4 regions of the Rhizobium favelukesii genome follow, and region 3 is predicted to be linked to each of the others. Evidence: predicted binding sites of a transcription regulator. Region 3 holds the regulator's gene; each other region holds the start of a gene.

Region 1 (2,200 bases), 150 kb from region 3:
CCAACGTACTCGTCATGCCGGCCTTCCACTCGGCCTCGATCTCCACGAAGATGCTGCAGGAACTCGGCGGTTCGACTGTGATCGGCCCGATCCTCGTCGGCCTCGACAAGGCGGTTCAGATCACCTCGATGGGCGCGAAGGATTCCGACATCGTCAATATGGCCGCGATCGCAGCCTATACGGCAGGATCGTAAGCGAATGTGGAGCGGGAGGCAGCCTCTCGCTCCATCTTTCCGTCGGTGGAAAATCAGCTCGCGAACCGCCCGGCATCGGCGCCGTAATAGTTCAGGTAGCGATCGGAAATGCTGGCGATCGGCAGGACGATCAGAACGTCCGTCGTATTGAAGGCCTCGTCGACCACGGCAGTCGAACCGACCATCGCGCCGAGGCGGAGATAACCCTTGATCAGCGGCGGTAGCGCCATCAGCGCCCGCTTCGGGTTGACCGCTTCTGCCGGCATCAGATCCATGTCACGGGCAAGGTGTGGAAGCGCGCCAACGGCCCACTCATCCTTGGCGGCAACGTTGTGATGTAGGAAGGACAGCGCCAGAGCATGGCTTTCCGGGTGAATGCCCGGGAAGGAGGCGCAGCCGAACATGGCACTCATGCCATGCTTCAGCGCATAGGCCCAGTTCCCCTGCCACAGGAGCTCGACGGTGCGCTTGGTGCGGTAGTCGGGCAGCACGCAGGAGCGGCCGAGTTCCATGAACCGCTTATCCGGGTGGCGGGCAAGCAGCTCGTCGATCGCGAATTCCGAAGCCGAGTAAAAGCCGCCGTTCGCCATCGCGACTTCCTGTCGTAGCAGGCGATAGGTGCCAACGATCTGGTCCTCGCCGTCGCCCTCGATCGAGCGATCGAGCACGAGCAGATGATCGCAGAATGCGTCGTAGGAATCGAAATCGCGCTTGCGGCGCATGGCTTCCGGCGAAAGCTGTGCACCCATTTCTTCGACGAAGACTCGGAAGCGGACGGCCTGGGCGGCATCGATCTCGCTGGCGGTGCGGGCTAGGCGGGTCTCAAGACTGCCGATGCGGCCGAGAATATCACCTTCCTTCGGCGCAAGCGGGCTCGACGGCCGATGGACCTCGGCGACGGCACTATTGAAAGCGTCTACTGACATGGCGATTCTCCCGTTGCCGGCTTTTGACACGCCATAAAACACTTATATGCGACAGGAAAGTGACATCATACAGCCGCCGCACGCAAGAAACGTGCCGGTTGTTTGATGGCTACCGCGCTTCCGCGCGGCGGGCCGAAAGCGCAGCAACAGCTTGGACTTCCGTCAGCAACCTTATCGGGTCAACCGGCTTTACCATGACGCGGTTTGCACCATTCAGCAAGACTTGTCTACGGGATTCGTCGCGCTTGTCGGCGGTCAGTACAATGATCGGGACGGGCGGAACATCGAGTCGGCGCTCATGGCCGCGTAGCCGGCCAAGCATATCGATACCGTCGCCGCCCGGCATGGAAAGATCGCTGATCACGATATCGGGGCGTACGCTTCCCTCTGATAGCGCACGGTCGAGAAGCGTCTCGAAATGTTCGACGTGCTCGACGGTATGGCCGGCCTTTTCGAGCATTGCCCGAATGAGCATAGCGTTGATCGGGTCATCTTCCGCGAGCAGAATGCGCAGCCCGCCCTGGAGCCCGGCTTCGGGGATGGAGACGCTGAACCCGGGCTGGTTGTCGTTCAACGCATCGCGCTTTTCCATCCCGCGCATCCGCCCACGCAGCACGTCGATCAGCGACTGTTCGCGCAGCGGCCGTATCAGCCAGGCGTCGAACAGGTCGAGGGGATGGGCGTTGCGCTCTTCGGGGTTGACCAGGAAGATCTTGCGTAGACCGAGTGCCGCGATCTCGGCACGGTCGGCGAGGTGGTCGGCGAACTCTGCCGACATGCGGTGGTCGACGATGATGTCAGTCGGCCCGCGGCCGCGCGACGCCATGGCGAGCAACATGTCACGCGCGCTCGTGCCATCTGTGACCAGGTGGCAATCGCCGCCGAGCGTTGCGATCGTCTCTGATATCGCCATGCGCGCCGCACCGGCAGGCGCCAGCAGCAGCACGACGCTGCCGGCAAGCACGGCGTTGTGGCGACCGCGGCTTTCCTCCGGAATGTCGATCGGAAACCTGATGCTGAATTCGCTGCCGGTTCCTTTCTCGCTGGCCACCGTAAGCGAGCCGCCGAACTCGCGCATGA
Region 2 (2,200 bases), 340 kb from region 3:
TCGCCGTGCTCGAAGCCGCCGTCTTCGTCGGCTCCCATGCGCAGGCAGTCGAAAACGGTCGTGATGCCGGAGGTGACGATCTGGGCGTCGTGGGCCTGGATCGCCGCGATCATGTTCCAGCGCAGGCCGGGGCGCGGCGAATAGTGGCCCTCGAGATGATCGGTGTGCAGTTCGACGAGACCCGGGATCAGATAATCGCCTTCGAAATCCTCGCCGACTGTGGAGCTGCCCGTCGAGATGTCGGCGATCTTGCCGTCGCGGACGAGGACCGATCCTTCGACGATCTCATCCTCGAGGACAATGCGGGCGTTGGAGAAGACGGTTTCTGTGGTCATCGGATCAGGTCTTTCAGTTTTTGGCGCCAGCAAGCGGCCACCAGGAATGGGCTTTGAACGGCGCGCCACGCGCCTCTTCAACGAAAACGGCAAGGCCCGTGATCGCGAGCGGCCGGCCGGTGAACGCGGCAAAACGCTCGGTCAGAATGGCCTTCATCACGCCGGCGCGCTCCTCCGGCACCTGGCCGGTCAGCGTCATGTGGAAACCGAAGTCATCCATCACATAAGGATAGCCCCAGCGCAACAGATTGGCACGCTGGCTCTCGCTCAACGTCTCCGGGTTCCGGCGGGCAATGTCGGCCTCCGACAGGGCGGCCCGGAACGGTTCGAAGAATTTTACCACCGTTGCCGCGAAATCTTGAAGCGGCGGGTGCAGCGAAGCCGGCACGAGAGCGAAAAACTTGCCCAACTGCCCCAGGACCAGCTCGGGGATTTCAAACGCCGGCGTGCGGGCGGCGAAATCCTCGGCGACTTGAAGCAGGTCCTGTTCGGTGACCGAGGCGGCGAGCGCGAAGGGGGCTTTGAGTGTCGCATGGAAGGCGTAGCGACGAGGCTCGGCGGTCAACTCGAACTGCTCGGCGGCAGGCAGGTCCGAATGATCGGGAGCCGGGTAAGTTTCGCCGGTGAAGGCATCACGGCCGAGCCAGAGCGCAGCCGTTCCGTTCAAAGGATCGTCCTTCGGCGGTGTGAAATAGAGTGCGTAGCGCAAGGCTCGTATCCTGGGAATCAATCGGAATGCGGATGGCAGTCTTCAGTGATTTGACCGCCACCGCAAGCTGGCTTCCGGCTAAAAGATTTCCGTGACAGAATGATGATGATCCCGAACGATCCCGCGCTTTTTCAGTGGACCTTGGTGCCCATCAGCCGGTGGCGCAGCGCGTTCGAGGCCATGTCGAACAGGAAGACGACGATGAGGATCAACAGCACCATGTAGGCGACGTTTTCCCAGTTGGCGTTGGTGCGCATCGCTTCCCAGAGCTTGAGGCCGATGCCGCCGGCACCGACGGCGCCGATGATGGTCGCACCGCGGACGTTCGATTCCCACTGGTAGAGCGTCTGGCTGACGAAGACCGGCACGATCTGCGGGATGATGCCGTAGCGATGGGTGAGCACGGTGGAGGCGCCCGTGGATTTGATGCCTTCGCGCGGCTTGTTGTCGATATTCTCGAGGCCTTCGGAATAGAGCTTGCCGAGCGTGCCAGTCTCCGTGAGGAAGATGGCGCCGCTGCCGGCGAGCGGACCGGGCCCGAAGGCACGGGTGAGGAACAGCGCCCAGATCAGCATGTCGACCGAGCGCAGGAAATCAAAGGCTCGCTTCAGCACCTGGTTGACCACGCGGTTCGGCGTGATGTTGCGCGCGGCGAAGAAGGCCAGCGGAAAGGCCAGCAGGGCGCCGAGCAGCGTGCCGAGGAAGGCCATGACGATGGTCTGGAACAGCTTGGTCCAGACGTCGCCATGCTGCCAGGCGCTGTTGTTCCAGACATTGTCGAATGCGAGCGACAGGTTGGATTGGCCGGGTCAGTTCCGGCCCCGAAACAATCAGGCTCAGCACCTCGCCCACCGGCTTGTCGAAGAAGGGGGACTGGGTGTCGAAGACGAAATTCGCCCAGCCGAGGAAGCGCTTGCGCACCTTGACGCGATCAACCGAGATGCTGACATCGCCGGCAAAGCCGAGATCGGCCAGGACGTTGTCGTCATAGACCGTCATCCAGCTCGGCACGGGGCCGATAACCTTCGGCGCGCCGCTAGAGACTTCCACCGGCACGCTGACGCCGCGGGCAGTCACCGTCGTTTCCGTCTTGGAGACGGCAACAGTGCGGCCCGTGCCGCTGACCGAAACGGTGACGCTGCCATCCGGATTGTTG
Region 3 (2,200 bases):
AACAGCCCGGAGAACCGGGCGCATTTTGGAGCGCAGGCCTACGCGTCTGGCGTTGTCGCAAGCTATCCGCAATTGCGGCTGCTGACGCTGACGGCGCTGGCGACGCATCTGGTGCGTGATGCGGTGTTCGGAGCCTATGGCACAAACGAGATGCTCTACGCCAAAAGCCTGCTCGACCGGGTTCCGGACCATTCGCTGACGGTCTTCGACAAGGGCTTCTTCAGTGCCAGCCTTCTCTTGCAATTGCAGACGAAGGGACATGAGCGTCACTGGCTGATTCCGGCCAAAGCCAACAGCACATGGGAACGACTGGATCCGCACCCCACCGATTATCGGGTGCGCATGAAGGTCTCGCCCCAGGCGCGGCAGGCAGAACCGGACTTGCCGGCCTTCTGGGAGGTCAGGGCCATCGAGACGACCACCAGCCATGGCAAAAAGCGCATATTGTTGACATCGCTGATGGACAGACAAACTTATCCGGCAAGCGAAATCGTCCATCAGTATGAAGAGCGATGGCGCATCGAGACAAGTTATCGCGAACTCAAGCAGGAGCTTCTCGGTAGCGAACTGACCCTGCGAAGCGGCACGCCGGAGACTGTCTATCAGGAGGTCTGGGGCGCGTTGCTGGCCTACAATCTGGTGCGGCTCGAAATGGCAGAGGTCGCGACCGAAGCCCAAGTCGAGCCAACCCGACTAAGCTTTATCACAGCCCTGCATTACCTGCGTCACGAATGGGGATGGATGGCGATCGAAGCACCCGGCAAAATCCCCGCCCACCTCACCAGATTGAGAAACAGATTGGCAGACTTGCTGCTGACAGAAAAACGGGGGCGATCATGCCCCCGTGTCGTCAAAAAACTGCCTGCCAGATACCCGATAAGAGCCGTAAGCAAACCTAAGTGAACTGCATTACCGCACGAGGCGGGCCCGTTTTTTTGTTTCCGAGATGAAAGCCGCTCGGTCCCCATCGAAGCCTTATGCTTCCATGGAATATCCGGCGCCGCGCACGGTGCGGATGACATCCTGCATGTTGGAGAAGTTCAGCGCCTTGCGCAGGCGACCGACATGGACGTCGACGGTGCGTTCGTCCACATAGATATCGTGACCCCAGACGCCGTCGAGGAGCTGTGAACGCGAGAAGACGCGTCCGGGGGACGCCATCAGGAACTCGAGGAGCCGGAACTCGGTTGGGCCGAGGCGGACTTCACGGCTCTTGCGATGAACGCGATGCGTCTCGCGGTCGAGCTCGATGTCGCCGCACTTCAGCAGCGTGGAGAGCACCTCCGGCTTGGCGCGACGAAGCATTGCCTTGACGCGCGCGACAAGCTCCGGCGTCGAAAACGGCTTGACGACGTAGTCGTCGGCGCCGGTGGAGAGACCGCGAACGCGTTCGCTTTCCTCGCCGCGAGCCGTCAGCATAATGATGGGAAGGCGCTCGGTTTCCGGTCGCATACGCAGACGCCGGCAGAGCTCGATGCCGGACACACCCGGCAGCATCCAATCCAGGATCAAAAGGTCTGGCGTGCGTTCCTGCAGCCGGATCTCGGCCTCGTCGCCGCGCAGGATGGTATCGACCTCAAAACCTTCAGCTTCAAGGTTATAGCGAAGAAGCACGCTCAGTGCTTCTTCGTCTTCAACGACAGCTACTTTAGGGATCATTCGTTTCGGTCTCCTGGGGGCGCGGTCGCAGAACGACTATTCCGTGACGGCGCCGACGGTGTTGGCGGTATCGTCCTTCGGACGTTCGCCTTCCGGCTGAGCACCGGTGGCCATGTAATAGATGGTCTCGGCAATGTTGGTGGCGTGGTCGCCGATGCGCTCGATGTTCTTGGCGCAGAACAGAAGATGCGTGCAGCTGGTGATGTTGCGCGGATCTTCCATCATGTAGGTGAGCATCTCGCGGAACAGCGAGGTGTACATCGCGTCGATTTCCTCGTCGCGCTCGCGGATCGACTTTGCCTTGTCGGCAGCACGGCTCGTATAGACGTCGAGGACTTCCTTGAGCTGGACGAGCGCCAGTTCGGAAAGGTGCTCGAGGCCGCGGGCGAGCTTGCGCGGCACGCCGGCACTCTGGACAGCAATGACGCGCTTGGCGGTGTTCTTGCCGAGATCGCCGACGCGCTCAAGATCGGCCGCGATGCGGATCGAACCCATGATCTCGCGGAGGTCGGCCGCCATCGGCTGGCGACGGGCGATCGTA
Region 4 (2,200 bases), 880 kb from region 3:
GTCGCAAGCTACGAGATCATCCCGCCGGAGCAGAGCGAGATGGCGGCACGATTTTCCGCAATCACGGGCCAGGACTATCCCTACATCGCCGCCATCGATGAGGATGGCAGCCTGCTCGGTTACGCCTATGCCTCAGCCTTCCGGACGCGGCCGGCCTATCGCTGGATGGTCGAAGATTCGATCTACCTGGGGCCTGAAGCACGCGGCAGGGGCGTTGGAAGGCTGCTGCTCGCCGAACTGATCCGACGCTGCACGGATCTCGGCTTTCGCCAGATGGTGGCCGTGATCGGCGGCGCACATCCGGCATCGATTGCCCTGCATCGCGCATTGGGCTTTGAGGAAACCGGCCGCCTGAGAGCAACAGGTTACAAGCATGGCCGCTGGCTCGATACGATGATCATGCAGCGAGCCCTTGGTGAAGGCGCAGCCACGGACCCCGATGCCTCGACTTATCCCGGTACCCTTTTCAAAGCTTGAGCCGAGCTACTTCTCGACCAGCTTCAAGGCCTTATTGAAGACCTTCAAAACCTGCTGCAGCTCGTGGCCGCGCTTCAGGATGACGCCGTGAGTGTTGAAAACGGAATAGGCACCCTGCTTGGTGGCAAGCTTCGGATTCTTCTCGATGCGAAAAAGCGGCATTTCGCCCGATCGCTTGAAAACCGAGAAGATGGCGCAGTCTCTCAGATGATCGATCGCGTAATCTCGCCACTCACCCTCGCCGACCATGCGGCCGTAAATCCACAGGATCGCGTCGAGCTCGCGACGGTGAAAGGTGACCGGCGGTGGGTCCTTGCTCTGCTTGTACTCCTTGAGATCTACGACGACTGAGGAACTGTTCTCGGCGGACCGGCTTTCGCCGCGCCGCAAATCCGGCTGATCTGTCATCAGTCTCCCTGTGCCTCCGCTCGTGACAGGAGAATGACAGTTTGCCTTAGCGTTTATAAATTGCAAGCAGGTGATCAGTCACATTAATCATAGTCTGTGCAATCTCCCGAGCGCCGCAATTCAGTCAAAACAGCGCCTCATTTGCAAGGGAAATTCCCTCACGACTGCGCCGCGGGGCCATTCGGACCCGTCGTCGCACCCGAATTGCGCATGATCTTTTGCCAGATTTGGTCTGCTGAAACGGTTGTGTGTGAGTTTGGCGCCAGCGCGCCAAAGGGCCCGGCTGACCGTATCGACCTTAACCCCAGCCCCGAATACGATCAGCCGGGCCACCCCGTTTTCCATCCGCAGAAGCAGATGAAACGGTCAGATGTTCTTCCCGGCCATGACAACCGTCGCTCCGAGGATCGCAGATGGATTGCCATCGGCGGTGGAGGATTGAAGTAGAATCGCGCAGCCCTCAAGGTCCGGCTTCTGCATCACGCTGGCCGGCAGCGTCAAGCTCGTTTCCTTGCCCTCCCACATGCCGACGGTCTCAACATCGGCAACGCTGTTGAGGTATGCAATCTTCTGTCCGCTGTTTTCGCCCTTCTCGACGTCGATGGTCTTCTCGCGATTGAAGTAGACCATGACGACATTGGCCTTGCCCTGTCCTGCGCCGATCTTGATCTCGAGTTGGTCGTCGCGCATCTGCGCAGTCACCGGCACTGACAACCCCATGCCTTCGGCTGCATAGCCATCGATCTTCTTATTGATCGCGCCGAGATCGGCTCCCGCTACGTGGTCGCGGCCGTTGACGATGACCTGCGGCGTATAGACGTTGGCGCGTCCCATCGTCTGCGCGTAGCCATACTGCCGCTCCGTATTCTCCTTGGAACTCAGCGTATCGGCCCATCCCATATAGTTCCAGTAATCGACGTGATAGGCGAGAGCGATAACGCCGCCGGCCTCGACGAGCTTGCGGAAAGCCGCATCGGCTGGAGGACAAGAAGAACATCCCTGCGAGGTGAAGAGTTCAACCACACCTTTCGGCGCGTCCTGGGCAAAAAGTGGGCCGGCAAGCGCCACACCTGCAACCATGGAAATCAGAAACCGCGGGGACATTCACTGCACCTTTTTATTCAGTACCTACCGCCACCTTCGCCGCAGGTTCCGATGTATGAACGTAGAGATAGTGGTTCTCGCTCCAAACGGAAAGTCACGAACGGGTGAGACCAAGCTTCGTGGAAGCCAAGCTGAAACACATCGTCGTGACCGGGCATCCAATATCTCGCGCTCAAACAAAAACCGCCGGAAATCTCTTTCCGGCGGTCAT

What was found. Region 3 encodes PhoB, which activates phosphate uptake and scavenging genes when phosphate is short. Its sites were predicted from a motif close to TGTCATNNANCTGTCAT; they were not measured.
Region 1: olsB (l-ornithine N(alpha)-acyltransferase) is a predicted target of PhoB. The motif match lies at 1,169-1,185, and genes of this name have one in related genera.
Region 2: LPU83_RS39675 (DUF1045 domain-containing protein) is a predicted target of PhoB. The motif match lies at 1,136-1,152, and genes of this name have one in related genera.
Region 4: LPU83_RS58000 (DUF2794 domain-containing protein) is a predicted target of PhoB. The motif match lies at 908-924, and genes of this name have one in related genera.

Annotation. Positions count from the first base shown of each region.
Region 1 covers NZ_HG916852.1:469,116-471,315, forward strand. Annotated here, with positions in the region: gene LPU83_RS40610 (NADP-dependent malic enzyme) at 1-194, shown strand, start outside; gene olsB (l-ornithine N(alpha)-acyltransferase) at 248-1,120, opposite strand; gene LPU83_RS40620 (hybrid sensor histidine kinase/response regulator) at 1,230-2,200, opposite strand, start outside.
Region 2 covers NZ_HG916852.1:277,983-280,182, reverse strand. Annotated here, with positions in the region: gene LPU83_RS39680 (alpha-D-ribose 1-methylphosphonate 5-triphosphate diphosphatase) at 1-335, opposite strand, end outside; gene LPU83_RS39675 (DUF1045 domain-containing protein) at 349-1,044, opposite strand; partial or broken gene phnE (phosphonate ABC transporter, permease protein PhnE) at 1,176-2,200, opposite strand, start outside.
Region 3 covers NZ_HG916852.1:621,677-623,876, reverse strand. Annotated here, with positions in the region: gene LPU83_RS41450 (IS4 family transposase) at 1-903, shown strand, start outside; gene phoB (phosphate regulon transcriptional regulator PhoB) at 976-1,659, opposite strand; gene phoU (phosphate signaling complex protein PhoU) at 1,696-2,200, opposite strand, start outside.
Region 4 covers NZ_HG916852.1:3,941,090-3,943,289, forward strand. Annotated here, with positions in the region: gene LPU83_RS57995 (GNAT family N-acetyltransferase) at 1-477, shown strand, start outside; gene LPU83_RS58000 (DUF2794 domain-containing protein) at 484-885, opposite strand; gene LPU83_RS58005 (DUF1223 domain-containing protein) at 1,252-1,989, opposite strand.